DNA from 4 places in the Steroidobacter cummioxidans genome. Region 1 is predicted to be linked to each of the others. Evidence: riboswitches for the same ligand, from Rfam matches in the RefSeq annotation. Region 1 holds a riboswitch; each other region holds the start of a gene.
What was found. Region 1 has a riboswitch for cyclic di-GMP ahead of D0550_RS16825 (M23 family metallopeptidase). Riboswitches for the same ligand answer to the same signal wherever they lie in the genome.
Positions count from the first base shown of each region.

Region 2: it holds a riboswitch for cyclic di-GMP, as region 1 does, so the genes downstream of both, D0550_RS11635 (TlpA family protein disulfide reductase) here and D0550_RS16825 (M23 family metallopeptidase) in region 1, are expected to answer to the same signal.
Region 3: it holds a riboswitch for cyclic di-GMP, as region 1 does, so the genes downstream of both, D0550_RS35255 (hypothetical protein) here and D0550_RS16825 (M23 family metallopeptidase) in region 1, are expected to answer to the same signal.
Region 4: it holds a riboswitch for cyclic di-GMP, as region 1 does, so the genes downstream of both, D0550_RS04080 (fibronectin type III domain-containing protein) here and D0550_RS16825 (M23 family metallopeptidase) in region 1, are expected to answer to the same signal.

Region 1 is NZ_LSRW01000032.1:30,514-37,688, reverse strand. It holds gene secA (preprotein translocase subunit SecA) at 1-1,462, opposite strand, end outside; gene D0550_RS16825 (M23 family metallopeptidase) at 1,641-2,561, opposite strand; cyclic di-GMP riboswitch class I at 2,744-2,847, opposite strand; gene D0550_RS16820 (DciA family protein) at 2,915-3,241, shown strand; gene lpxC (UDP-3-O-acyl-N-acetylglucosamine deacetylase) at 3,364-4,281, opposite strand; gene ftsZ (cell division protein FtsZ) at 4,569-5,753, opposite strand; gene ftsA (cell division protein FtsA) at 5,890-7,125, opposite strand; gene D0550_RS16800 (cell division protein FtsQ/DivIB) at 7,118-7,175, opposite strand, start outside.
Region 2 is NZ_LSRW01000018.1:40,573-47,747, reverse strand. It holds gene D0550_RS11650 (ECF-type sigma factor) at 1-365, opposite strand, end outside; gene D0550_RS11645 (hypothetical protein) at 765-1,532, shown strand; gene D0550_RS11640 (hypothetical protein) at 1,580-1,816, shown strand; cyclic di-GMP riboswitch class I at 2,073-2,158, shown strand; gene D0550_RS11635 (TlpA family protein disulfide reductase) at 2,229-2,774, shown strand; gene D0550_RS11630 (AraC family transcriptional regulator) at 2,862-3,479, shown strand; gene D0550_RS11625 (tetratricopeptide repeat protein) at 3,483-5,426, shown strand; gene D0550_RS11620 (tetratricopeptide repeat protein) at 5,423-7,175, shown strand, end outside.
Region 3 is NZ_LSRW01000001.1:2,880-10,054, forward strand. It holds gene D0550_RS00020 (circularly permuted type 2 ATP-grasp protein) at 2-1,417, opposite strand; gene D0550_RS00025 (hypothetical protein) at 1,610-1,999, opposite strand; gene D0550_RS00030 (hypothetical protein) at 2,186-2,485, shown strand; gene D0550_RS00035 (hypothetical protein) at 2,753-3,088, shown strand; cyclic di-GMP riboswitch class I at 3,242-3,328, shown strand; gene D0550_RS35255 (hypothetical protein) at 3,505-5,643, shown strand; gene rraA (ribonuclease E activity regulator RraA) at 5,706-6,188, shown strand; gene D0550_RS00050 (lipocalin-like domain-containing protein) at 6,195-7,175, opposite strand, start outside.
Region 4 is NZ_LSRW01000005.1:71,424-78,598, forward strand. It holds gene D0550_RS04070 (M16 family metallopeptidase) at 1-912, opposite strand, end outside; gene D0550_RS04075 (putative Ig domain-containing protein) at 1,089-2,933, opposite strand; cyclic di-GMP riboswitch class I at 3,169-3,272, opposite strand; cyclic di-GMP riboswitch class I at 3,426-3,509, opposite strand; gene D0550_RS04080 (fibronectin type III domain-containing protein) at 3,848-5,017, opposite strand; cyclic di-GMP riboswitch class I at 5,199-5,300, opposite strand; gene D0550_RS04085 (HD domain-containing phosphohydrolase) at 5,489-7,175, opposite strand, start outside.

The DNA.
Region 1 (7,175 bases):
CCTGTGCGACGATCAGCGCCTCGCGCTCGTGCTGCTTGGCGTTCAGCACCTGGTGCGGAATCTGTTCTTTTTCGAGCAGCTTCGACAGCAGCTCGGAAGTTTCGATGGACGTGGTGCCCACCAGCGCCGGCTGGCCGCGCGACACGCAGTCGCGAATGTCCTCGATGATGGCTGCGAACTTGTCGTTCTGCGTCAGATACACGAAGTCGGGATGATCTTTGCGGATCATCGGCTTGTTGGTCGGAATCACCACCACTTCCAGCCCATAGATCGACTGGAATTCGAACGCTTCGGTATCGGCCGTACCGGTCATGCCGGCCAGCTTCGAATACATGCGGAAGTAATTCTGGAATGTGATCGAGGCGACCGTCTGGTTCTCTTCGCGAACCCGCACGCGCTCTTTCGCTTCGATGGCCTGATGCAGACCGTCCGACCAGCGACGGCCCGGCATGGTGCGGCCGGTGAACTCGTCGACGATGACCACTTCGCCGTTGCGCACGATGTACTCCACATCGCGGTGGTACAGCGAGTGAGCCCGGAGCGCCGCATTCAAGTGATGCATGATGCGGATGTTGGCCGCGTCGTACAGGCTCTCGCCCGCCTGCAACAGACCGGCTTCGGCAATCAGCTGTTCGGCGTGCTCATGGCCGGTGTCGGACAGATGCACCTGGCGAGACTTCTCGTCGGCCCAGTAGTCGCCCTCGCCTTCCTCGCTTTCCTGACGCTGCAGCTTCGGCGCCAGCTCGTTGATCCGCAGGTAGAGCTCGGTGCTCTCCTCAGCGGGTCCGGAAATGATCAGCGGCGTGCGGGCTTCGTCGATCAGGATCGAGTCCACTTCGTCGACGATGGCGTACGCGAGCCCGCGCTGCACGCGGTCCTCGAGCCGGAACGCGAGGTTGTCGCGCAGGTAGTCGAAGCCGAATTCGTTGTTGGTGCCGTAGGTGATGTCGGAGTTGTAAGCGGCGCGCTTCTCCTCCGGGCTCTGGCCGCTCTTGATCACACCGACGGTCAGGCCGAGGAAGCGATAGACCCGGCCCATCCACTCCGCGTCACGCGAGGCCAGGTATTCGTTGACCGTGACCACGTGCACGCCCTTGGCGGGCAACGCATTCAGGTAGGCACCCAGCGTCGCCATCAGCGTCTTACCTTCACCGGTGCGCATTTCGGCGATCTTGCCCTGATGCAGCACGGTGCCGCCGATGAGCTGAACGTCGAAATGCCGCATGCCCAGCACTCGGCGGGCAGCCTCTCGGGTCGCGGCAAAGGCCTGGGGCGCAATGTCGTCCAGGGTCTTGCCCTGGGCCAGCAACTGACGGAACTCCGCCGTCTTGGCCTGCAACTGCTCGTCGGACAGCGCCCGGAAGGATTCTTCCAGGGCATTGGTCTTGTCGACGATCCGGGAATAACCGCTCAGAAGCCGCTGATTGCGACTGCCGAACAGCTGGGTCAGCCAATTCGCCACGCTGAAACTCCGGGGATGGGGCCGTCAGGGCCCACAAAAGCCTGTTGGGAAAAGCCCATTATTGTACACGCGCGCCCGGCGACTCTAATTACGGTCTCGCCAGCTGCATGCTGGAATGGCCGGGGCGCCGCATGGCTTGGGGCGGCTTACCGCGAAAACAAGCTGAAGAAGCGCTTTTTTACCGACGCACGAATGTCATCGGATCCACGGCGCGGCCCTGCTTGAGCACCTCGAAATGCAGGTGCGGGCCGGTGGAGCGGCCAGTCGAGCCGATCAGCGCGATGGCCTGGCCTTTCTGCACGGTGTCGCCGACCTGCACCAGCGCCTTGGAATTGTGCGCGTAGCGGGTGACGTAGCCGTTGCCGTGATTGATCTCCACTGTCCGGCCGTAGCCGAAGCGCTCCTTGGAATAAGTCACCACGCCCGAGGCGACCGCCACCACCTGCGAGCCAGCCGGGCCCGCGAAGTCGATGCCGCGGTGATAGGCGTTACGACCAGTGAATGGATCGGCGCGATAGCCGAAGTGCGAGGAAATCCAGCCCTGCAACACCGGCCGGCCGTCCGGCACCACCTGGCGGCTCAGGTTGCGCGTGGAAATCATGCTTTCCAGCACGCTCAGCTGGCGCTCGCGGTCGCGGATCTGGTTGGTCAGGTCATCGAGCATGGCGGTCAGCTCGGGGGCGGCGACGGTGGCACCTTCCACCAGGCCTTCGGGACCGCCGACGGCGGGCTCGCTATCGAAATTGAATTCGCCCTTGTCGAGATTGGCCATCTCGGTGAGCCGGCGGCCCAGGGCATCGAGGCGGATCACGTGCGCATTCATCTGGCCGACGCGGCTGGTCAGCGCATCGAGCCGTTCTTGCAGATCGCGCCGGGCATTGGCCACTTCGAGCCGCTGCTGCTCCAGTTTCGCGCCCCACTCCGTAACCTGCGCGGCCGGGTTGAGAATGAAACCGCCGCGACCGAGCTGGATGCCGGCGAACAGCACGCCGGCCAGCACTATCGTCACAGTCGCTATCGTCACCGTCATCGCCAAGGGGCGGCCAAGCTCGAACTGGCGAGCCTTGCCGAAGCGCCTGGAGAACACGATGACGTTCATTTGATCACTACCTTCTCTCTTTCGCGCCCTAAACGGCCAGTTTCCACTGACGGCACGATAAAACGTTCACACCCGCCTTGAACTTGCCCGCTTCCAGCGACAAGGTTCGCGACGTGACGAGCCGGTTTGATGGCCCGAGCAGAACTGCGGTGGACGTAGAACCGAATGTTCGAGTTGTACATCCTGGCAACCCCGCTATCGTGGCGCGGCCCGCGATGTGCGTACCTGCAGCCGTAGACCGGTGGCTTTGCGTCCCCGCCTTTCGACGGGTTTGCCCTTAACAGTGCCCGGAATATGCATAACGTAGTGTCCAAAGATCAAGCGCCTGGCGCGCATATTGACGCTTTCAGCGTATGACTGATCGTTTCAAACCGCTGGGCGAGACCGTTGGCCCGTTATTCGCGCAACTCGAGCAGCGCGTGGCAGCACACGTCGAGCTGACCGAGCGGATCCGCGCCGCGCTCACAGGTCCGGAAAAAGATCATGTGGTGTCAGCAAGTTGCCGCGGCGACACGCTCGTGGTGCTGGCGGATTCGGCGGCCTGGTGCCCGCAGATTCGTTATGCCCAGGCGCAGCTGTTGGAAGTGTTAAATGCGTCGCCTGCCAGCGAAGGTGAGAGGCAGGTCACAAAAGTAAAAGTTCGCGTCGGCAGGAAGCTGCGCGACTCGACTGAGCGTTAACGGCAGATTTTCGCGCTGACCGGCTGACTGGCCAGCCACAGCGAGAACTGAACCGGCTGTGGCATGCGTATGCTGCTTAATAACAGCGGCACCCGCGGTCCGATCAAGCAGCAGCTCACTTCTTAAGCGCTGACCATCGCGGCCGCAGGTACATAAGAGATCGGCGAGTCTTTCGGGTTATCGAAAGTCACCGGCTGCCACGCGTTCGGCGTGTTGATCAGCTTGCGGACCAGCTGATTGTTGAGCGCGTGGCCGGATTTGTGGCCGCTGAATTCGCCGATCAGGCTCTTGCCGAGCAGGTACAGATCGCCGATGGCGTCGAGGATCTTGTGTTTGACGAACTCGTCCTCGTAGCGCAGGCCGTCTTCGTTCAGCACGCGGTACTCGTCCAGCACGATGGCGTTGTCCATGGTGCCGCCCAGCGCCAGATTCTTCGAGCGCATGTATTCCAGGTCGCGCATGAAGCCGAAGGTGCGCGCGCGGCTGATCTCTTTCAAATAGGAGGTCGTGGAGAAGTCCATCGACGCGGTCTGCGAGCGCTTCTTGAACACCGGGTGGTTGAACTCGATTTCCATGTTCACCTTGAAGCCGTTGTACGGCTCGAAGCGCGCCCACTTGTCACCATCGCGCACTTCCAGCGGCGCGAGGATGCGGACGAAACGTTTCGGCGCGGGCTGCTCTTCGATGCCCGCCGACTGCAGCAGGAACACGAACGGACCGGCGCTGCCGTCCATGATGGGGACCTCTTCGGCGGACAGGTCCACATAGGCATTGTCCAGGCCGAGACCGGCAAATGCCGACAACAGATGTTCGACTGTCGAGACCCTGGCCTCGCCATTGAACAGGGACGTGCCGAGCGTGGTATCGCCGACGTTTTCGGCATACGCGCGCACGTCCACCGGCTCATTCAGATCGGTGCGACGGAACACAACGCCGGTGTCTACCGGCGCCGGACGCAGCACCATCAGCACTTTTTTACCGGAGTGGAGGCCGACGCCGGTCGCGCGGATGGTGTTCTTGAGGGTTCGTTGTCGCAGCATGAGGGGTTCCAAGCGGCGCAGACCCTAACACTGCCGGCAAGTGAACGGCAAGCCTCTGACTTGCCGTTACTTTTGCTGACATTGAAAAAGGACTTTCACCGCTCACGAATGAATCGACTTGCCAACCTGCAACGAAGTTCCAGCGGCACCATGCATGTTCCCCATGTAACTCATAGAGAGAGTTGGTACCGCCCGCCGCAGATCTCCCGCGGGATTTTTCCCCGGCCGTGCTCCTTGGGCCGCACAGCCTTCGGGTCAGCAGTCGTGCTTCATCGGGCCGTTCCGCCTCAATCCGCCTGCCGACGCAAAAACGCCGGAATATCCAGCATCGACGTATCTTCAGCGGTCAGACCGTCGCCGACCGCGCGACGAGCGGCACCTGCGTGCGGATCGCGCTGGTTACGGATATAGGTCGGAACGTGCAGATCGTCGAGCGTGGGCACGCTGCCACGACGGCCGCCGGGGATGGCGGTCATGCGACGCGTATCCTGCTGCGGCGCCTGCATCTGCGTCCCCGGACGACCGATGCCCGTGGCCACGACGGTCACGCGAATCTGCTCGCTCATTTCCGGATCGATCACGCAGCCGACGACCACGTTGGCGTCCTCGGAGGCGTACTGCTTCACCGTATCGCCGACGATGCTGAACTCGCTGGTACGCAGGTCCATGCCGGCGGTGACATTGATCAGCAGGCCATGCGCGCCCTGAAGATTCACATCTTCCAGCAGCGGGCTGGAAACAGCGGCTTCGGCAGCTTCACGCGCACGATTCTCACCGCGAGCGATGCCCGTGCCCATCATGGCCATGCCGGTTTCGGCCATCACGGTACGCACGTCGGCGAAGTCGACGTTGATCATGCCGGGACGGGTGATCAGTTCGGCGATGCCCTGCACCGCGCCCTGCAACACCTGATTGGCCGACTTGAACGCGTCGAGCAAAGTCACATCGCCGCCCAGTACGGTCAGCAGTTTCTGGTTCGGGATGGTGATCAGCGAGTCGACATGTTTGCTCAACTCGGCGAGGCCACGCTCCGCGGAGCCGTGACGCTTCCGGCCTTCCATCTCGAACGGCCGGGTCACGACCGCGACGGTGAGAATGCCCAGTTCCTTCGCGACCTGCGCCACGACCGGAGCCGCGCCCGTGCCGGTGCCACCGCCCATGCCGGCGGTGATGAACAGCATGTCCGAGCCTTCGATCATTTCGATGATGCGGTCACGATCTTCCATGGCGGCCTGACGGCCCACTTCCGGATCGGCGCCTGCACCCAGGCCCTTGGTGATGTTGCAGCCGATCTGCAGACCGACTTTCACCTTGGAGTGCTTCAACGCCTGCGCGTCGGTGTTGATGCAAATGAAATCCACGCCTTCGATACCGGCCTGGATCATGTGAGCGACCGCGTTTCCGCCGCCGCCGCCTACGCCAATCACTTTGATGACGGCGCCTTGGTTTTCTGTATCAGCAAGTACAAACATCGTTAGTCCCCTCAATGTCAGCGAGACAAAGCAAATTGCGACTCAACGTACGGCCGGTTCAGAGGCCCGCCGCACGCTCCACCTTCCCCACTCATCCCCTTGTTGTGGCCAGGTCCCTGGCGCATCGTCTCGGTCATCAGAAATTTCCTTGAAACCAAGCTTTCATGCGATCGAAGGTGCCGCGCACGTTGCCGCCCAGCGGCAACTCGCGACGCCCGCGCAGATAATTCTCCCGGCCGTACAGCAGCAGGCCGACGCCGGTCGAATGAATCGGATTGCTCACCACATCCACCAGCCCGGTGATGTGCTGCGGCACGCCCAGGCGCACCGGCATGTGAAACACTTCCTCGGCGAGCTCGACGGCGCCTTCCATCTTCGCGCTGCCGCCAGTGAGCACGACGCCCGCGGCGATCACTTCCTCGAAGCCGGAGCGGCGCAGCTCTTCGCGCACCAGAGCAAACAATTCCTCGTAACGAGGCTCGACCACTTCGGCGAGCGTCTGCCTCGCCAGCCGCCGCGGCGGACGATCGCCCACGCTCGGCACTTCGATGGTCTCGTCCGAGTTCGCGAGCTGCGACAACGCGCACGCGAACTTCATCTTGATCTCCTCGGCGTACTGCGTCGGCGTGCGCAGACTGACGGCGATGTCGTTCGTCACCTGATCGCCCGCGATCGGCAGCACCGCGGTGTGACGAATTGCGCCGCCCGAGAACACCGCCAGATCGGTCGTACCGCCACCGATATCGACGAGACAGACACCCAGTTCCTTCTCATCGTCGGCCAGCACCGAGTACGCCGAGGCGAGCTGCTCGAGCACGATGTCCTCGACGGTCAGCCCACACCGCTGCACACACTTCACGATGTTCTGTGCCGCACTGTCAGCGCCCGTGACGATGTGAACTTTCGCTTCCAGTCGTACGCCCGACATGCCGATGGGCTCGCGGATGCCTTCCTGGCTGTCGATCAGAAATTCCTGCGGCAGGATGTGGAGGATCTTCTGGTCGGCCGGGATCGCGACGGCGCGTGCCGCGTCGATCACGCGGTCGACGTCCTCAGCCGTCACCTCTTTGTTCCGAATCGCCACGATGCCGTGCGAGTTCAGGCTGCGCACATGGCTGCCGGCGATGCCCGCGTACACCGAATGAATCTCGCAGCCGGCCATCAGCTCGGCCTCTTCCACCGCGCGCTGAATGGACTGCACCGTCGACTCGATGTTCACGACGACGCCACGCTTCAGTCCGCGCGAAGGATGCGAGCCCAAGCCCACCACTTCGATGCGGCCTTCGTGATTGACCTCGCCGACGATGGCGACCACCTTGGAGGTGCCAATGTCGAGGCCGACGATCAGATTGCGGTCATTCTTCCTAGCCATCGGCACGAGATTCCTCGGCGTCGCGCGCGACGCGGGTAGGAGCGTTCCAG
Region 2 (7,175 bases), on a different contig from region 1:
ACGTCGATATCGCCCGCAGTGGCTGGGCCGAGATCGAGCACATCCATGTCGAAGTCATTGAGCGAGCCGGTGGTCGTGCCGCCGCGCTTCTCGCGAAACCGCGTCTTGGCATGGTCCACCAGAATACGTCGCATCTGCCGCGCGGCAACCGCAAAGAAGTGCGCACGGTCCTGCCACGAGACATTCATCTCGACGAGCTTGACGAATGCCTCGTGCACGACGGCAGTGGCCTGCAGTGTGTGGCCAGGCCGCTCGCGTTTCATGTAGCGGCGAGCCCGGTTACGCAGCTCCTCGTATATGAGCGGCGTCAGTCGTTCCAGGGCGCGGGTATCCCCTGACTGCCACGCAGACAACAGCCGTGTCACTGCCTGCCGGTCGGGCGGTGGAATGGCCGCTGCGATTGTGTTGCTCAGTTGCGGGTCTCCGATTCGGGGCCTGTCTGTTCTTCCCACGCTAAACGCATGGGCGCTTCCGTCGGGTTCTCTAGTTTACGGGCTCGAGTGCGACAGTTTCTCACTTGGTGCCCCGGCCGCACCGCGAGCTGCCCGCCAAAACCGCCCTACGGCCGTCCCTGAATCCGGCTCAACCGATTGATTTGGAGGGATCTCCGCAAGCAATCGCCGAGCGATGTACTGATTGTTCCCTTTTTCTTCCGCTTGTCCAGAGGGTGCTGTGACGGGTTTCTCAAAGGGACGTCGCTTATCCCAGTGATCGAGCCTTGCTGGTTCGAATTTTTAGCACTTTTCCTGGGAGGGTTTGTTGTCATGCGTAACGTATTTGCAATTTCGGCGGTGGTGGCGGGCGTCCTGTTTGCGGCTGGCAATAGCACTGGCGCGCAGCTGGTGGACGGCGATACCGGTGGCAAGCGCCCGGTATTTAACATTGTCGATGGCGACACGGGCGGTAAGCGTCCGGTGCTCGCGGATGGCGATACCGGTGGTAAGCGTCCGGTATTTAACATTGTCGATGGCGACACGGGCGGCAAGCGTCCGGTGCTGGCGGATGGCGATACCGGCGGCAAGCGCCCTGTATTCAATCTCACCGACGGTGACACGGGCGGCAAGCGTCCGGTGCTCGCCGATGGTGATACCGGCGGCAAGCGCCCGGTTTTCAATTTCACTGACGGCGACACGGGCGGCAAGCGTCCGGTGCTGGCCGATGGTGACACCGGCGGCAAGCGCCCGGTTCTCAATTTCACTGACGGTGACACAGGCGGCAAGCGTCCGGTGTTGACGCTGGCCGATGGCGATACCGGCGGCAAGCGTCCAGTTTTCAATTTCACTGACGGCGACACGGGCGGCAAGCGCCCGGTGCTGACGCTCGCCGATGGCGATACCGGCGGCAAGCGCCCGGTTTTCAATTTCACTGACGGCGACACGGGCGGCAAGCGTCCGGTGCTGACGCTCGCCGATGGCGACACCGGCGGCAAGCGCCCGGTTTTCAATTTCACTGACGGTGACACAGGCGGCAAGCGTCCGGTGTTGACGCTGGCTGATGGCGATACCGGCGGCAAGCGTCCGGTGCTCGCGTAATAAATGAATCCATCGCAACAGATTTGAATTCGAGTTTGGAGATGAAGATGAAAAAGCGTATCGCCCTTGGCGCCGCCATGTTGCTCACCCTCGGCACCGCAGTTGCCAGCACGTTCCTGTACGGCCACGAGCAAGCGTCGCTGGTCGGGCGGATGACGGAGCAGCAGATCACGTTGCCCTCCGATCATCTGCCGGCCGCGCAGACCGTGACTCCGGAGATGATTGCGATGTGGAAGGCAAAAGCCGCGTCGACTGATTACGAAAGTCTGAAAGCGCCTATCTAATTCACAGGTGCAATGGCGCGACCGGCTCCCTCCCGCCGGTCGCGCCGCGGTCGTCGGTGGACGGATACAGGCGTCGATGTTGTTGTCGTCGCCTACCGACAGACCTTCGAAGTGTGCGGTGAGTCACAGGCCCGTCGCGGTTTTGCGCCGCTGGCATCACACTTCGTTCGTTGACATATTTGCGCTGCGTATAGCACCCTAGCTGGCGTTGTCAGAGGTCTTGCCACGCGGCTCCTTAACGGAGCAGCAGGCCCGCCTCGCACCCAGGCAAACTCACCGAAAGGTGGGGACGCAAAGCCACCGGTCTAAGGGAAATTTTCCTAGGACAGCGGGGTTGCCAGCGCGGCCTCCTGCTTCGCAATGGAGGCGCCGATCGGCCCTCACCGCGTGTCCGGCGACGAATAAAAGATTGATGTCACAGTCCTCACAAGCTCGTCTGCCGCTCCGGGCTTCCGCACGGTTGCCACGCTTTGCATTGCTGGCGCTGTTGCTGCTCGGGCCTGCTGTATGTGTGCCGGCGACCCTGCTCGTCGGCCAGCGCGCGCCCGATTTCGCGCTGCGCTCGTTGGATGGTGCGAACGTGCGCCTGTCCGAGCACTCCGGCGAAGTGGTGTTGATCAACTTCTGGGCAACCTGGTGCGGGCCTTGTCGCCAGGAAATGCCATTGCTCGATGAGATCTACGGCAAGTACCGCCGCGCCGGCCTGGTGCTGTTCAGCATCAATCTGGACGAGGAAAACGAGCTGCAGGCGGCGCGTGAGATGGCAAAGACGCTGCGCGTCAGTTATCCGGTACTGTTCGATGCTCGCAAAGAAGTGAGCCGCGCCTATCAGGCGGGCACCATGCCGCTGACCGTGCTGATCGATCGCGAAGGTGTGGTGCGCTACGTTTCCGAAGGCTACAAAGTCGGTTATGAAACGCGCTACACCGAAAAACTGCGTGAGCTGCTGAACGAGTGACCGCGCGCAACGGATCCGCCTCGCCAACTCAATCGAACTCGTATCGAACTCCCGAGCACCCTTCACGGATTTCCCGGACACCTCCCCATGCGTCAGAGCCTGCTGAAAACACGAATCACATGGTTGGCCGCGCTGTTGCCTCTGCTGTTCGCGGCCGGACTGGCAAGCGCACAAGACGCCGCAACCTCGGCCACGACTGCGCCGCTCGTCGACACGAGTGCGCCGGCGCCTTCGGCCCCTGCGGGCGGCGGTGACAGCTTCAAGAGCCTCGACGAAGAAGTGCAGGCGCTGAAGAAAGAAGTGCTGGATCTGAACCGCGAGCTGTTCGTGCTGGAGGAGGAGCTGCTGTTCCCCGCCAACACGCAGGTGGCCGTGTTCGTGTCCATGGACGTGGGCGAGTTCTTCGCGCTCGACTCGGTGACCTTGAAGCTCGACAACAAGGAAGTCGCCAACTATCTGTACACCGAGCGCGAGGCGCAGGCGCTGCTCAAAGGCGGCGTGCACCGCGTGTTCATCGGCAATCTCAAGGCTGGCGAGCACGAGCTGATCGCGCTGTTCACCGGCCAGGGCCCGAATCAGCGTGACTATCGGCGCGGCGCGACCATCAAGCTCGACAAGGGCGTCGGCGCCAAGTACGTCGAGCTCAAGATCAGCGACAAGGCGCTCAAGGCGCAACCCGAATTCATCGTCAAGGAATGGGAATAACCCGTGCCGGGGCGACGTTACAAATTACTGGTCGCGATGCTGCTCGCGCCAGTCCTGGGACTGGCCGCGACCGGCGCCGGCGCCAAGGAGAAGAAGCCTCCTGAGCCGCGACCCCTGGTCGGCACCCCGCAGGTCGTGCGCGATCTGCATTGGGGCGACGTGCTGTTCTACTTCTATCAGGGCGACTATCTGCAGGCCTTGACGCGGCTTGGTGCCGCGCAGGATTTCAATCGCGTGAGTCATCACGGCGTGGAGGCCGAGCTGCTCAAGGGCGGCTTGTACCTGTCGCTCGGTCAGCATGAAGAGGCGGGTCGCATCTTCAAGGCGCTGCTGAACGACAACGTGCCGCTCGATGTGCGCAACCGCGCCTGGTTCTATCTCGCGAAGGTCTGGTATCAGCGCAACTATCTCGAAGACGCCGCGACCGCGCTGGCTTCGATTCATGGCGCACTGCCGGGCGATCTGGAGCCCGAGCGTCATCTGCTGCAAGCGCAGGTGTTGATGTATTTGAACCGCTATGACGAAGCGATTCGCGCGTTGGAGCGGTGGCAGCCGGTGGGCAAAGGCGACGTCTGGTCGTCTTACGCGCGCTTCAATATCGGTGTGGCGCTGGTGCGGCAGGACCGCGTCGAGGAAGCGGCCGAGCTGTTGAATGAAGTCGGTCAGATCGCCGCACCGACCGAAGAGCTGGCAGCGCTGCGTGACAAGGCCAACCTTGCGCTCGGCTTCGCCTGGCTCAAGGGCAATCGTCCCGAAGACGCCAAGAAAGTTTTACAACGGGTGCGGCTGACCGGCCCGCAATCGAACAAGGCCCTGCTCGCGGTGGGCTGGGCGGATTCGGCAGAGAAGAAGTTCAACAAGGCGTTGGCGCCCTGGATGGAGCTGCGCGATCGCGACATGCTCGATGCAGCGGTGCAGGAATCGTATCTCGCCATTCCGTATGCATACGCGCAGCTGGCGGCGACCGGGCAGGCGGCGGAACAGTATGTGAACGCGGTTGAAGCGTTCGCAGCGGAATCCAAGCGCATCGATCAATCCATTCAGGCCATTCGCGACGGCAAGCTGCTCGATGCCATCGTGGACAACGACCAGGCCGATCAGGTGGGCTGGTACTGGCAGCTGCAGAATCTGCCGGACGCGCCTGAGACCCGCTATCTGTATCACCTGCTGGCGACGCATGAGTTCCAGGAAGGGTTGAAGAACTATCGCGACCTCAAGCTCATGCAACGCAATCTCGCGACCTGGGCGTTGAGCGTGCAGGCATTCGACGACATGGTGGATACGCGGCATCGTGCATTCGATCGGCGTGTGCCCGCCCTGCAGGGCATGCTGGACAGCGTCGATCTGGATGCGATGGAAGCGCACAAGAACGAGTTGGAATCGCGCCTGGCCGCGACCGAGCGCGACAACGATGTGACCGCGCTGGCGACCTCGCGTGAACAGGAACAATGGACCAAGGTGCAGCAGATCGAAGCTGTGCTGGCGAAAGCGGACCAGAGCGATCCGATGGTGCAGGAGATGCGCGAGAAGGCGCGTCTGATCAAGGGCAAGCTGCTGTGGGATTTCAATGGCAGCTACAAAGCTCGCTTGTGGCGCGCGCGCAAGGAACTGCGTGAGCTGGATGTCGCGTACAAAGAGGCGCGTCGCCGTTCGGTGCTCGTCGATCGTGCACGCGCCGACTATCCCGCTCGCACGGAGGAGTTTGCGCGTCGCGTAGCCACGCTGCCGCCGCGTATCGATGGCTTGAGCGCGCGATTGGAAGCGACTGCCCAGGCCCAGAACCGATATCTCGCGGCGGTTGCGATCAAGGAACTGGAGTCGCAGAAGCAGCGCCTCGCGGCATATTCGTTACAAGCGCGCTTCGCGCTGGCATCGATCTACGACAAGGCGGCGACGAGCGGCAGCGCTACCGGCGAGCGCGCCACTGACAAGGGAGGCGCGCAATGAGCGCTTCAGTCACCAGGTCTCACAAGCTGCGCATGCTGATCGCGCTGACCCTGTCGAGTGCGATTGCCATGCCGGCGTTGGCTGCGGAACCTGCAGCGAAGCTGCCGCCGCGAACCATTCGTGATCTCGACAAGAAAGAGATCAAGGTCAATCCCGATCCCCCCAGCGACGTAAAGACGCAGCAGGCGATCGAGCAATACCGCCGCTTCCTGGAAATGGAATCGCAGAACGAGAAGATGCGCGCCGAAGCGATGCGTCGTCTCGGCGACTTGCAGGTTGAAGACGACAGCGAGCGCACTGCCGAGGGTTCGTTCGGCGGGCTTGGCGTCGATGAGGCCGTGCAGTTGTACGAGGGGCTGCTCAAGTCCTATTCGAGCTACGAGCGCAACGACGTCGTCATGTATCAGCTGGCGCGTGCTTATGAAGCGAAAGGCGAGCTCGAGAAATCGCTGACCGTGCTCGATCAGTTGGTGACGACGTATCCGCGCAGCCAATGGTTCGTCGAATCGCAGTTCCGTCGCGGCGAGATTCTGTTCACTCTGGGGCGCTACCGCGAAGCCGAGAATGCGTATGTGGCGGTGACCACGCCGGGCGCGGACACCGGCTTCTTCGAGCAGGGCTTGTACAAGCTCGGCTGGTCCATGTTCAAGCAATCCCTCGGCGAGGAAAGCGTCGCCGCATTCATGCGCCTGCTCGACCGCGTACTGGTGCGAGATGGGCAGGTGCGCGCACGGGATTCGTTGAGCCGTGCCGAACGCGAGCTGACCTCCGACGCGCTGCGCGCCATGGCGATCAGCTTCTCGGATCTCGATGGGCCGGCGACGCTCGATGGCACGCTGGCACAGCGAGGCGATCCGCCATATGCGCATCTGCTGTATGAGGCGCTCGGCGATTTCTATCTGGAAAAGGAGCGTTATCTGGACGCGGCGGTGGCGTTCGAGGCCTTCGCCAAGCGGCGCCCCGACGATCGCTATGCGCCGTCATTGCAGGTGCGCACCATCGATGCCTATCAGAAGGGCCGCCTGGCGTCGCTGGTCATCGAAGCCAAGCAGTCTTTCGTCGAGCGTTACGCGTTCGGCTCCGCGTTCTGGCGTGAGCGTACGGTAGCCGATGCGCCCGAAGTGGCCGCGCAGTTGAAGGCGAACCAGAAAGATCTCGCCGAGTACTACTACGCGACGGCGCAGAAGGACAAGAAACCGGAGAGCTACGCATCCGCGGCGCGCTGGTATCGCGCGATGCTCGATTCGTTCCCGCAGGATCCGGAAGCGCCGGCAAATCGCTTCACCCTGGGTGAAGTGTTGTTCGAGTCCGGGCGCTTCGCCGAAGCGGCCAAGGAATACGAAACGGCTGCGTATGACTATCCGACGCATCCGAAAGCCTCGGCGGCCGGCTATGCCGCGCTGGTCTCGTATCAGAAGCATGAGCCGACGTTACAGGGTCAGCCGAAGGCGGTATGGCATCAGCAGGGCATCGAAAGCGCGCTGATGTTCGCGACCAGTTTCCCCGAGCACCCTGAGTCGGCGCGCGTGCAGACCAAGGCCGACGAAGATTTGTTCGCGCTGAACGATTTCGAGCGGGTGATCGAAGTGTCGACCAGCATCCTCGAGCGCACTCCGCCGGTGGATCGCAAGTTCCAGCGCACGGCGACCACGCTGCTGGCGCACTCGCTGTTCGATCGCGGTCGCTTCGGCGAAGCTGAAGTGGCGTACGTGAAGGTACAGGGCTTCTTGCCCGCCAACGATCCGGATC
Region 3 (7,175 bases), on a different contig from region 1:
GCTAGCGCTCCAGCACCCACGTATCTTTCGTCCCGCCGCCTTGCGACGAGTTCACCACCAGCGACCCTTCTCTGAGCGCCACTCTCGTCAGGCCACCCGGCACCAATGTGACTTCACGCCCCGACAACACAAACGGCCTCAAGTCGATGTGCCTCGGCGCGATACCCGCATCGACAAACGTCGGGCACGCCGACAGCGCGAGCGTCGGTTGGGCGATGTATCTTTCCGGCGAGCGCAGGATCCGCTGCCGGAACGCCTCCAACTCCGCCTTGCTTGCCGCCGGCCCAATCAACATTCCGTACCCACCTGCGCCATGCACCTCCTTGACGACCAGCTCCGACAGATGCGCGAGCGTGTATGCCAAATCCTCCTTGCGTCGTAGAACGTACGTCGGCACGTTCGACAGCAACGGCTCCTCGCCGAGGTAGAAGCGCACCATCTCCGGCACATAGGGATAAATGGATTTGTCGTCGGCGACGCCTGTGCCAATCGCATTGGCGATCGTCACTCGCCCCGCGCGATAGGCGGCCAACAATCCTGGAATACCCAACATCGAATCCGGCCGAAACACCAACGGATCCAGGAAGTCGTCATCGATGCGTCGATAGATCACATCCACGCGCTGCGGACCGCGAGTGGTACGCATGTAGACGAACTCATCGTCGACGAACAGATCCTGTCCCTCGACCAGCTCGATGCCCATCTGCTGCGCCAGAAAGGCGTGCTCGAAGTACGCGCTGTTGTAAGCACCCGGCGTCAGCAGCGCGACGGTCGGATCGTTCACACCCGACGGCGCAACGCTGCGCAGATTCTCCAGCAACAAATCCGGATAGTGCTCGACTGGGGCCACCGAATGCAGCGCGAACAACTCGGGAAACAGTCGCATCATCATGCGCCGGTCTTCGAGCATGTATGACACGCCCGACGGCACCCGCAGATTGTCTTCGAGAACGTAGAACTCACCCTCGCCGGCACGCACCACATCGACGCCCGCGATGTGCGCATAGATCGAGCCGGGCACGTCGATGCCTTGCATCTCCGGTCGATACTGACCATTGCAAAGCACCTGCTCGGCCGGAATGCGGCCGGCCTGCAGGATCTCCTGCGAGTGATAGATATCGTTGGTGAACGCGTTCAGCGCACGCACGCGTTGCTTCAAGCCGGCGGCGAGATGCTTCCACTCGTTGGCCGGAATGATGCGCGGGACGATGTCGAAAGGAATCAGCCGCTCGGTGCCGGCTTCCTCACCATAGACGGTGAAGGTGATGCCGACGCGATGAAACAACGTGTCGGCCTCGGCGCGCTTGTGCGCAACGCGCTCGCTCGGGGTGCGCGCGAGCCAGGAAGCGAAGGTTCTGTAGTGCTCTCGCACCTCGCCGTCGCTGGCATGCATTTCATCGTACGGAATCGCCGACATCCAGACCTCTGTTGTAGCCGGGCAGCGATGCCATGGCTCGAGCTTGGAGTCGGGATGGAGCGAAAAACGTGCCAGCCGCGAAAGCAGCCAGTTATGGGCGATTTCTGCGCAAATCGCGGCGGGACGCACCACGTAAGGCCCGAATGACGGGCCCCACGCACGATCATGGGGCGCCACGCGCCCCATGGATCATCAAGGCATCTGGATCTTGCCGCCGCCGCGGCCGCCGGTGATGCCCGGCACCGGACCCTGCGGAACCACGAGCTGCGAGGCCTGCTGGCGACGCATTTCCTGGATCTGCTGGACGGTACGCTCGATCGCGGCCTGTGCCGCCGGCGCGAAGCCGATGACCGCGTCAGCCAGCGTCTGCCCCTCGATCTCGAAGCTGATGGGCACCGGACCCATGTTGGTCATGATCTCGGCCTGGCCGATGAACAGCACCGGGCGGGCAGGATCGGCGGAGCCATCGGCGCGCACCGGGGAAAGGCGACGAATCGCACCCACCTTGCGGTCGGTGAAATTGTCTTCCTGGTAGAGCCCCTCGGCGTCCATCTGCGGGTCCTGATTACGATCTTCGGCCATGTGAAACCTCTAATGAATTCGCCCGCTTGCAGCGGGCTACGGTATCGGCGAGTGCTTTATGACAGTAGACCAGTCAGCGTGCCTGGGTTCAAGGCGGTGACAGTCTTCGTCAGGGGGCACAACGCCGTTACAATGGGGCCATCTTCAATGAGAGCAACGGGCGCCAGACGCTCGAGTGACCCCCCCATGCAGGAACCCGACAACCCCTTCAGCGAAGCCTTCGGCAAGGCCGTCGACCTGGGCAACCGGATCGCCGACACGGATGACAAGGCCGACATCTGGGACATCGCCGACGGTCTGCTGGCGGGCGCCGTGCAGTACTGGTTGTACTCGCGGCAACCCTGTTCGGATCCAGAGTGCGAAGAATGCCAGCCCATCAGCACTGCCGAGGGCCGGATCGAGGAGCTGCGCAAACTGATGCGTCAATTCGCCGAAGAAAGCGAATATTTCCACTCGCCCACGGATCGCAATGTCGGCCGCGCCTGAGTAGCCCGGCCACCCGCGCGCGCCCGCTGTCCTCGTGGCGCATCCTTCGCGACGCGCCCAGCATCATGACAGTTGCTCTTTGTCAACGGCCAGTGCGTAAATTTTTTGCGGCGAAAAATAGTTTGGGCGTACGTGCTTGATCCGTAATGAGGCGTAAATGCAACGCCGAAATGCGACGGCGTTTTGCGATCCAGCGCACACCGTCCAATTCGTGTCGCCCTTCACACTTTCGCCCGTGACCTCGTGCGGGAGACCCATGCGGTGGGAATGTTGAAGAACTTGAAGCTCAGACATCGCGCGTACGTGTGCGCATACAACTCGTTTCGATTTGCCGCGCGGCTGCGGGGCGACTTGAGCGAGTTCGCGCCCTCGATCGCCGAGACATTGGAAAGCGTGGGCGATGAGCTCGCTGCGCTGGCGCGTGACAGCTGTCCGACGGAGAACGAGCGTCGTCAGCTGATCGAAGGCCTCGAAGGTGCGCTACGCGCGCTCGGCCTTTCCGATGCTGCGCAGGTTCATATCGTTTCTCAGCTCGCGCCGCGCATCATGGCGGGCGAGCCCGCGAGCGCGAGCAAAGAAGCGTGGACGCGCATGGCGGTGTAACAAAACCGCCAACAACGGACCAGATGAGACATAACCTCAAGGCAAACGCAGCATCTCACTTGTCGCCAAACCCCTTGTCTGCTGAAAGCGACCGGACTTGCTTGACTTATGCCTTGAGCGTGCCGATGATCGAATCGTTCCAAGACGATTGTTAGATTTCCTGGGCAAACTCGCCGAAAGGCGAGGACGCAAAGCTTCCGGTCTAACGGATTCATTTCCTAAGACAGCGGGGTTGCCACGGGGCCGCGACATAATGCGGCAACGGTTTCGCCACAAAAGACAACAGCGAAACCGCCGTGAACGAGCGCGATGCGCATAAGCGCGCTCACTCCCCCCGCCGAAATGAATCGTTCAGCCGCAAGCGCGTCCACCGCACGCGGGCGGTGATCAGCGGCGCAACGGGTCGGGGAAGAAACGTGGAAGACAATACCAGCAAGGTCTATGTCGAGCCGGAAAGCTCACAGCCGCCGCTCGTCTCCCAAAACGCAGGGAGCGGCACGCAGCTGTTCGTCATCAATCTGTGCGCCTCCATCGCACCGGTGCCGACGACGGGTCGTAACATTCCCGGTCTCGAGAATTACAAGCTTTATCAGGTCGCGCGTGTCGAGGATGGACGCACGCGGCATCGTCTGCGCCTCGGCTTCTTCACGAACGAAGCGCATGCTGAACGCGTTCTTACTGTCGTTCGTCAGCAGTATCCAACCGCATTCACAACCAGCCTGAGCGATGAGGATCGCCGCTTCGCGCGCGGCTACTTGCCCGCCTCGACGCCGGCGCCTGCTCCGCGTCCTGCCGTTGCTGTTGTCAACACACCGCCACCCGCTCCCGTCGCCGCAGCGCCAGCTCCGAAAGCTGCGCCTGCTCCTGTCGCTGCAGCTCCCGCTCCGACGAAGGCTGCTCCTGCTCCGGTCCTCGCGCCGCCGGCAGCCGCGCCTGCTAAGGCCGTTGCCAGGCCCGCTCAACCGGCGAAGCCAGCCGCGAAAGCTCCGAGCGACGAAGTCGTGGAGATGACGTGGGAGCCGGACGAAGAAACCAAAGCTGCAGTCACGTCGGCGTCGTTGCCGAAGATCAAAGCGCTCACCGAAGCCCCCGGCCTCGATGAGATGAGCTGGAACGACGATCCCGCTCCCACACCGCTCGCCGCCGCTCCTGCGCCGACACCGTCGAAAGAACCGCTCGCTGTTGGTTTGTTGAGTGGCAAGTTTGCCGCGCTCGATACCAGCAAGCTCAAAATCAAAACCACCGCGCCGGTGCCCGCAGCCGCTGCCGCTGCTGCTAAAAGCAAGGCAGCCACTCCGCCCGCGCCCGTCGCTGTGCCGCCGAAGCTGGATACAGCGCGGAGCGTGCGCGTGCCCGCTCTTACGTTCTCCGATCCTGAACCGACGCCGGCTGCCGCACAGCAGGCGAAAGGATCGAACGAGCCGTATCACGTCGGCAAAGGCCTGAAGATCGAAGATGTCGATACCTTCGAGCTCGACCTCTACGACGAGCCGCCGGCCAAGTCCGCCGCGCCCGCTGCTGCTTCACCGTCGCCCGCCGTAACAAACAAAGCGGCTGCAGCCAAACCCGCCGCTGCGCCGAAACCCGCTGCCGCGAAGCCCGCAGCGCCACCCGTTGCCAAGAAGGCTGAGCCGCCGGCAAAACCGGTCGCACCGCCCGTGGTGAATAAAGCGGCAACGCCGGCTCCCAAGCAGGTTCCGCCAGCGCCAGTGCGCGATACCTCGAATGCGCATCCGAATCTCGACAGCACGCAAACGATCCGCGCGCTGACCAGCGAAGAGCTGAACGACAACGCGCAGGAAAAGTGGTTTGCGATTCAGCTCGCCGCGTCCGAGCAGCCGGTGAATCTGGACACCATGCCGCACCTCGATATCTTCGAGGCGTATCGCTTGTATTCGGTCGCCACGGCGGGCAGCGGCAAGATCGTGCACTCGCTGCGCCTGGGCTTTTTCAAAGAAGCCGTGTCTGCCGAAGCGGTGGCTGGCTATCTCAAAACATTCTTCGCATCGCCGTCGGTGCTGCGCATCAGCGCCGCCGAGCAGCTGCGCTTCAAAGATGCGCCACAACCGCGTCGCGCCGAACCTGAAGAGCCGAAGAACAACGTCGTCGAGCTCAACAACGCCCGCGCCAGTCGCGCGCCAGTCGTGCCGACCATCACCATGGAAGTCGATACGTCGGCCACTGGTGCATTTCGCCCCAATGCCACCGGTGCGTTCCGTCCGAACGCGACGGGCGCGCTGAGCTCCGCCACCGGCACGTTCAAGCCGGGCGCAACCGGCGCCTTCAAGCCCAATGCGACCGGTGCGTTCAAGCTGAACTCCACCGGCGTTCACAAAGCGCTGGACAGCAGGGTTGCCGCCAAAGCCGCCGGCCCCGCAACCAAACGCTCCGAGCCGACTCGCGCAGGCAACACCGGCAAGCACAAGCAGCTCAAGAAGAGCCTGGCCGACGAGCTGTTGGAAGAGGCGCGCGAAGTCGAGTTGTCCGAGAGCGGCGTACGCAAGCTGCCGCAGAGCAACTCGCTGCTGTCGCGCCTGCTCGGCAAGAAGAAGTAGCACTCGCGCAGACCCTCGGGTCTGCGGCAAACTGCCCCGTCTTCTCCTGACGAGGCTGCGCCGTGGACATCAGAACTGCCGACCTGTGCGATCAATTCAGCGACGAGCTGGACATCTGTGAGCCGTTGTTCGGCGATTTCGGCGGACAGATCCAGTTCGGCGGCCCGATCGCCACCATCAAATGCTTCGAAGACAACTCGCTGGTTCGCGAGCTGACCGCTGAAGCCGGCAACGGCCGCGTGCTGGTCATCGATGCCGGCGGCTCCATGCGTCGTGCCGTGGTGGGCGATATGCTCGCCCAGAAGGCCGTCGACAATGGCTGGGCAGGCATCGTCGTCTTCGGCTGCATCCGCGACTCCGCCGCGATGGCCGACATGCCCATCGGCGTCAAAGCGCTCGGCACTCATCCCCTGAAGACCGACAAGCGCGGCGAAGGTCAGCGCGACATCGTGGTTCGCTTCGGCGGCGTAGCTTTTCGTCCTGGCGATTGGCTGTATGCGGACGAGGACGGCGTCATCGTCGCGCGCCGTCAACTGGTCAAGTAACGGCGGTCACAAGCGTATTTTCTTGCCGTAGCCCGTCAGCTCCAGATAACCGCGGCCGATGGGCTTGTCTCCTTCGAATGCACGCACGGCACCTTCCCAATAGATGGTGCCGGTGCTGCCACTGGCGTCGTTCTCCTGATCGTCCATGAGCGGCTTCAAGGTGATGACTCGATCGCCGACGGTCACCTGCCACTCGACCGGATAGCGAACTCCCGTGCGTGAGGAGCGCCAGTAACGCACTGGCTGCCACTCCACGGCTTCTGGTTTGTATGAAACGCCTTCGCTGGCACCGGCAGCCCGCCACTTGGCGGCCGCCCACAGCTCGCTGTCTTCAGCGCCGCGCATTTGAAACATCATCAGTGCGCCGCCATCGTCGAGATTCAAACCGACCCAATCCCAACCCTGTGCGCGCTCATCGACGATCGCGCCGGACCACTCGTGATCGAACCAGGCAACGCCGCGCACGGCTTGTTCTTTGCCGTCGATGGTGACGCGGCCCGTGACGGCGAGCTGAGGCAGGCTGTAGTAGTAACTGGCAGAGCTTGGGTTCGGGCCTTTTTGACTGAAGCCATGATCGCCCTGAAGCAACGGCGATGCCTGGGGCTGCAGCTGCAAGTCGAGCTGCAGGTCATCGGCCCTGGCGATGGCAATGTAACCGTCACCTTCCCTGCGCAGCTGCCAATCGTCGATATGAACATCGAGCGCTCCTTCGGCCGCTTCGGCCAGACCGAAACCCGGGCGCGCCGACTTCTCGTGATGTAACAAGACGCCGCGCTTTGGATCGCTGATCGCCAGGTGAGCGAACAACGCCTGGCGCAGAGCGAAGCGCGAAGGATTGTCGTCGTCGATGCCGGTGCGCGAGCGAAAGAAGGTCAGCTGAAAACCGATCGGCTGATTCGCTGTGCCTTCGAGCCAGCCGGTGACATACCACCACTCCGTCTTGAACTGAGGATGACTGCCCTCGTCGCGGGGAAACTGGATTTGATA
Region 4 (7,175 bases), on a different contig from region 1:
GCTGTCGCCGCCCTGCAGGACCGATGACAGCACCTGCAACGCGGCCTGATCCGCATCGTTGCCGACGCCGATCTTGTAGCCGATGAGAATCTGCGGCGCGCGCGCCAGAGCGTCGGTCAGCGTCTCGCGCCGTTCGGCGGTCTGCGGAGCCTCGACCAGATCGACCGCCGGGGGCGCGGGCTGACGAGGAATGTCCTCGAAGTACTTCCGGATCATGGCCAGCGTCTGCTCGCGCTTGAAGTCACCGACGACAGTCAGCACCGCGTTATTGGGCGCGTAGTAGATGCGGAAGAACTCCGCCACGTCGTGCACGCTGGCTGCGTTGAGATCTTCCATCGAGCCGATGGTGGAATGCTGGTAGCCGAACTTGTCGTAGAACACTTCATCGAAGCGCTCGTACGAGCGGCCATAAGGCTGGTTGTCGATCCGCATGCGGCGCTCTTCCTGCACCGCCTGGCGCTGGTTGTCGAGCTTGGCCTGGGTGATGTCCAGCGAGCGCATCCGATCGGACTCGAGAAACAGCGCCATTTCCAGCTGATTCGCCGGCAGCGCCTCGAAGTACAGCGTGATGTCGGAGCTGGTGGTGCCGTTCATGGAGCCGCCGTTGGTCAGCACTTGATAGAAGTGCTCGCCGTCGCCGACGTTCTTCGACCCCTTGAACATCATGTGCTCGAACAGGTGGGCGAAGCCGGTGAGCCCGGGACGCTCGTTGCGGGAACCCACGTCGTACGCGACATTCACGGCGATCACGGGCGTAGTGTGATCTTCGACCAACTGCACCCGCAGGCCGTTCTTCAGCGTGTGCTCGGAAAAATCTACACGAACCGCGGCAGGTGTCGCAGCAATTGCTGGCATGGTGGGCAGCAGGGCGAAAGCGAGAGACAGACAGACGCCGTATCGACGGGGTCTCATGGTGACCACTCCGTTATCGCGGCGCGCGCCGCTTTGGGATTGCAGATCCGGCCGAGAATACATCATTAATTCGACCCATCGATCATCCTGACAGACTCGTCAGATCGGGCCGACGACAAGAAAAAGGCCCGCGCGAAGCGGGCCTTGGAAGGATTCTGCGTGCTCGGTACGGTCGCTTACGGGATGGTCTTCGAGCCCGAGTTGGAGACGTCGCTTTCACCGCCACCGCTGTTGTACGCCTTCACGCGGAAGTACCACGTGCCCGACGTGAGCCCGGTGATCGTGTAACTCGCCGTGCCGGCATTTGCGACCTGGACAGTCTGATCGAGGCTGGTCGCGGTGCGTCCATACACGATCCGATAGCCGGCCAGGTTGGTCAGCGACGAGCCGTCGGTGTTCTGGGTCGGCGGTGTCCACGACAACGTCGCGCTGCCGGTCGACGCTTGCACCACAGTGATCGCAAACGACGGCAGCGAGGCGCTGAGTGTTCCGTCACTCACCGAGATCACGATGTTCGAGTAAGTGCCCGCGTTCGAGGCCGTCGGCGTGCCGGACAAACGTCCCGTCGACGTGTTGAACGACGCCCACGATGGGCGGTTCGCGATGCTGTAGGTCAGCGTGTTGCCATCGGGGTCGTTGCCCGTCGGCTGGAAGTTATAGGCGGCACCCGAGGACACGGTCGTCGCCGGCGTGCCACTGATCGTCGGAGCACGATTGCTCGCGCCGGTGACGTTGATGGAGAACGCGGGCAACGTCGCAGTCAGGTTGCCATCGGTCACGCTGATGCGAATGTTCGAGAACGTGCCGGCCGCAGTGGGCGTGCCGTTCAAGCGGCCCGTCGCCGTGCTGAACTGCGCCCAGCTCGGTGCGTTCTGAATGGAGAAGCTGATGGTGTTGCCATCCGGATCGCTGGCGGTCGGCGTGAACGAATACGCCGCCCCGACGCTCGCGCTCGTCGATGGCGAGCCGGAAATCGTCGGCGCGCGATTGGGCGCGGCCGAGACCACGATCGAGAACGCAGGCAGCGACGTCGAAACGCGGCCATCGCTCACGCTGACGATCAGGTTCGAGTAAGTGCCGATGTCGGTCGTCGACGGTGTGCCGGTCAAAACGCCGGTCGCAGCGCTGAACGTCGCCCAGCGCGGCTGATTGCTGATGCGATAGACCAGCGTGTCGCCATCCGCATCGCTGGCTTGCGGGGTAAAGGTGTACGTCTGCATCGCCTGCACGCTAGTGGTCGGCGTGCCGCTGATGGTAGGCGCGCGATTGTCGAGGCCGCGCACCTGGATGGAGAACGCCGGCAGCGTGACGGTGCTCGTGCCGTCGTTGACGCTGATGCGGATGTTCGAATACGTACCGACGTTCGCTGCGCCCGGCGTACCGCTCAACACGCCACTCTGGGTGCTGAAGGTCGCCCACGACGGACGATTGGACACCGTGAAGCGCAGACGATCGTTCTCAGGATCGGAATACGTGGGTTGGAACAGATAGCGCTGATCCACGATCACCGACGTCGCCGGCGTGCCGGAAATGGTCGGCGGATTATTGGGCGGCGGTGGCGGCTGCGTCCGGCCATTCACCTTGATCGTGAAGGGACCGATGGAGCGCGTGTCGCGGCCATCGGTGACACTGATCGTGATTTCCTGGGAGTCGCCCACGTGGGCGTCTTGCGGCGTGCCGCTCAGGATGCCGGTTTCGGAGTCGAAGCTGGCCCACGCCGGCTGATTGGTGATGAAGAACTCGAGGAAGTCGTCGTCCGCATCGATCGCGCTGGGCTCGAACCGATACGGCTGCCCCGCAGTCGCGGTGGCCGCAGGAATGCCATCCACTTCGGGCGGCTGATTCGCCGGCACCGGCAGCGCCGGATCGTCGGCAGTACCGCCTGCCGGCGGCGACTGCTCGCTGACTGGTCCCGTTACAGCGCCATCGTCACTAGAGTCGCCGCATGCTCCCAATGACGCGGCAATCAACGCCAGCAGGGCCCGCTGCAGGAAGGTTTTCCCGAAAATAGTTGGAATCATTGCTCGTACCTTGGCTTCGCGCACGACAACGACGGTCCGAGGACCGGCGCTGAATCGCGCTGCTGTGTTCCGGAAAAAAGGCAGTCGCCGCAACGCATGCGCGGCGCTCGAAGCGCAAAGAAAGATTGGCGCGCACGGGGGCGTGCGCTATCGGCAGCTTGTTGTCGTTGTTCTTCACACGATCGCGCGTGCACGCGCTCGCAAGGGGCCTTGCGAACGTCGCGACGGTGGCGTCGGTGGCAACCCCGCTGTCGTAGGAGCGCTGCGCATCACACGCAGTGTTCCAGTAGACCGGAGGCTTTGCGTCCCCGCCTTTCGACGGGTTTGCCGATATCACTTTCTGCTGCTCCCAGACTTTATTATCTGGTCGAAAGCGACCGAGGTCCCTTTCGACTTAACTGTGGTCAGTCGACCCCAGGGCCGCAAGGCCTGGTCGAACAGCAGCAAAAGAATAGGAAGGATGACGGCAAGCTCGGTGACGCTGAAGAGCTGGCCGGCAACCCCGCTATCCCCAGCATCGCTGTAGGACCGGAGGCTTTGCGTCGCCGTCTTTCGACGGTTATGCCCTGGTGAAGCGTTGTTCGTTCGGTTCGCGTCCCTCACCCACTCTCGCCGCCGTGAAGGCCGCGTCCAGTAGAGCCGGTGCGATTCGACGAAATCGATTGAACAAAACTTCGTGGTCGGAGCGGAGTTAATCGTAGGGATTTTGTTTTTGCAATTGTCGGTAGTGACCGACAGCGCGGCGGTGGAAATGTCACCGCTAATTCACATAACCGCGCCAGAATTCAGACGCGAGTGCAACGTGCTGCGCGCACTGCTGCTGTGCATGCGCGCAAACATTTAACAATGCCGAAAAACAAAGCGGCGGCTGGATCGCTCCAGCCGCCGCTGCACTATCGAGCCAGCAGTGCTTGTTACCGCACGACCTTCGACGAGACGTTCGAGTTCGCGCTCTCCGAGCCGTTGCTGGTGTAAGCACGCACCGAGAAGTAGTAGGTGCCCGGCGAGAGATTGCTGATGGTGTAGCGCGTGATGCCCGCGTTCGCCACCTGGATCGTCTGCGTCATCGCACTGGCGCTGGTGCCGTACGAAATGCGGTAACCGGCCAGGTTGCCCAGCGAGCTGCCGTCGGTGTTGGTGGTCGGCGGAGTCCAGCTCAGCGTCGCGCCGCCATTCGACACATCGACCACGCTGATCGAGAAGGCCGCCAACGAAGTGGTCGCACGACCGTCGCTCACGCTGATCGTGATGTTGTTGTACGTGCCGACCTGCGAGGCGCTCGGCGTGCCGGACAGCTGACCGGTGCTGGTGTTGAACGTGGCCCAGCTCGGACGATTCGCGATCGAGTAGGTCAGCGTGTTGCCATCCGGATCGCTCGCGGTCGGACGGAAGCTATAGGCGCTGCCCGCGTTGACCGAGCGAGCCGGCGTGCCGCTGATGACCGGCGCGCGATTCGTGCTGTTCGTGACGTTGATCGAGAACGCCGGCAGCGAAGTCGTTGCCGTGCCATCGCTCACACGAATCTGGATGTTGCTGAAGGTACCGGTTGCGGTCGGTGTGCCGCTGAGACGACCGGTCGAAGTGTTGAAGGTCGCCCAGCTCGGACGATTGGTGATGGTGTAGCCGAGCGTGTTGCCGTCGGGATCGTTGGCAGAGGGCTGGAAACTATAGGCAGTACCGACCGTCGCGGTCGTCGCCGGCGTGCCGCTGATCGTCGGCGCGCGATTGGCAATCGTGCCGGTGGTGTTCACCGTCACCGAGAAGGCCGGCAGCGATACCGTGTTCACGCCGTCGGTGACGCGCAGGATGATATTGTTATAGACGCCGGGCGACTTCGGGTAACCCATGAGCCGGCCGCTGTTCGGTGCCAGCACCATCCAGCCCGGCTTGTTCACGAGCGTGAACTTCAGCGGGCGGCCTTCCGGATCGGCTGCGCTCGGCAGAAAGTTGTACGAGGTGTTGGCCTTGATGACCGCCGGCGGCGTGCCGCTGATGGTCGGTGGCCGATTGACAGTCTGGGCGGATGCGAGACCCGCAAACGAAGCCAACGCCGCGATCGCGGCGAAAGACGAAGAAACGCGCATGAGCAGCTCCCAGCAAAGCACTGTGTTCCGATGCCAGCTCGCGCCCACGACACGGATTGATAGCGTGTCGTGCACGAGCACCTGTGTCTGGCAAGGGAAGCTGGCTTTGCTGGGCCGGCGCTAAAGTGCGCGGGCGGCAGGCCGAAAAACTTCACGAGACAACCTGATCAGGTCGGGTTGTAACGGCAACCCCGCTATCTTTGGCGCGACTGCTGGAACAGTGGCACCAGAGGACCGGAGGCTTTGCGTCACCGTCTTTCGAACGGCTTTGCCCTTACAGACGGCCCATATTGTGCTGGAAACGGCCAATGTGACATATCGGGGCCCAACCCCCCCAAAAACGCGTTTCAGGAAAAACCTGCAAGCGGCAGCCAGGCACTTTCAGCGACTCTTAATGGCGACGCTTAGTGAAGGCGCATCCAAAACCTGATGCGCAGGCCGCAGCAAACTCTATTTTTTTCGAGATATTTGTTATTCCGGCAGCGTGAAGCCGTGCTGTCGTACCAGCCGCGTGCAGGCGGCCACCAGGTGCTCATCGTAAAGTTTTCCGGCACTCCGGTTGATCTCTTCGATCGCGGCATCCATGCCCGCAGCCGGCCGGTACGGACGCGGCGAGCACATCGCTTCCACCGTATCGGCGATCGCGAGGATGCGGGCTTCGAGCATGATCTCCTCGCCCTTCACGCCGCGCGGATAACCGCTGCCGTCGTACCGCTCGTGCGACTGATAAATGATGTCGGCGACGGGCGCGCCCAGATCGATATCCGCAAGCAGCTGGCAACCTTCTTCGACGTGAGTGCGCATCAGCGCGAGCTCGGCCTCAGTCAGCGGTGCGGGCTTGCTGAGAATGGACGCCGGCACGGCGATGTTGCCGACGTCGTGTAACAGAGCGGCAACTCGCAAGCCGTGCTGGCGCTCGCCATCGAGACCCGCTTCGCGACCGATCGCGACCGCTAACGCAGCCAGGCGACGCGACGAACCCGCGGTGTACGGATCGTGCCGCTCGCTCATGCGCACGAATGAATCGATCATGCCTTGAAGCGCCACATCGGTGCGTTGAAGCGCACTCAGCGTCACCGCATGCGCTCGCTTCGAGTGCAAAACGCGCCAGACGCCATCAGCCAACGCCGCGAGCGCGCGCTGCTCTTCGTCGCCGTAGTTCGTATCCCGATTGCCAACGCCGAGCACCGCGACGACTTCGTCACCGGACAGCATGGGCACGGCCAGAAAGCGCGTGAGGTCCGGCAGGCCATCGCTCTGCGGCTTGCGGGCGATATCGTTGGTCCAGGTCGCATGCTTACCTCGCACGCATTCACTGAGCATCATCGCGCGGCCAATCGGCTGCGGCTCCGCATCGGACATCACCACCTGCGGCCGGCTGGCATCGCGCCAGGCAGCCAGTGTCATGGTCTTCTGCGCGTTATCGACGAAATACAAATAGCCCAGCGGGCTGCGGGCCACTTCCAGTGCCTGCTCGATCACCCGTCGCACGATGGCGGACTCATCGAACGAGTCGGCCTGTTTGAACAGCTCGACCAGGAACTCGGACTGACGCTGCGCCAGGCGGTTCGCGATGAGCTCGCGACGACGCTGCGCGATATCGCGGATCAGCACGATGCTGTCGCCGCGCGTGTTCTCCAGCAGACCGACGCTCACCTCGACGTCGAACAACGTGCCGTCCTTGCGACGATGCTTGGTCTCGTAACGACCACCACCACGGACTCGACCCAGCTGCAGTCGCATCGTGGTCTCGCCGGACGTGGGATCCTCGATGTCGGCGGCATTCATACGCAACAGCTCTTCCTTGCTGTAGCCCGACATGCGGCAGTAGGTCGCGTTGACGTCCTGGATCTGACCGTCGCTCCCCAACAGCCACGAGCCGTCGGCCGCGGCATCGAGTAGCACGTTGCCGGCCTTCGCTTGTTCCTGCAGCGTTCGTTCGTTCTCCACTCGCTGCGTGAGATCGAACGCGGCGACCAGATCGGCATTGCGACCGTCGAACTCGATCTGCTGCGAGGAGATAGATAAGGAGAGCGCGCCGCCATTCTTGCGCTGGTGCGCGCTGATCAGCGGGTCGCGCACATCAGCGCCCGGCATCGTCAAAGCCGACGCTTTCAAGGCCAGGAATTCGGCGCGCGAATAGCCGTACATCGCCAAC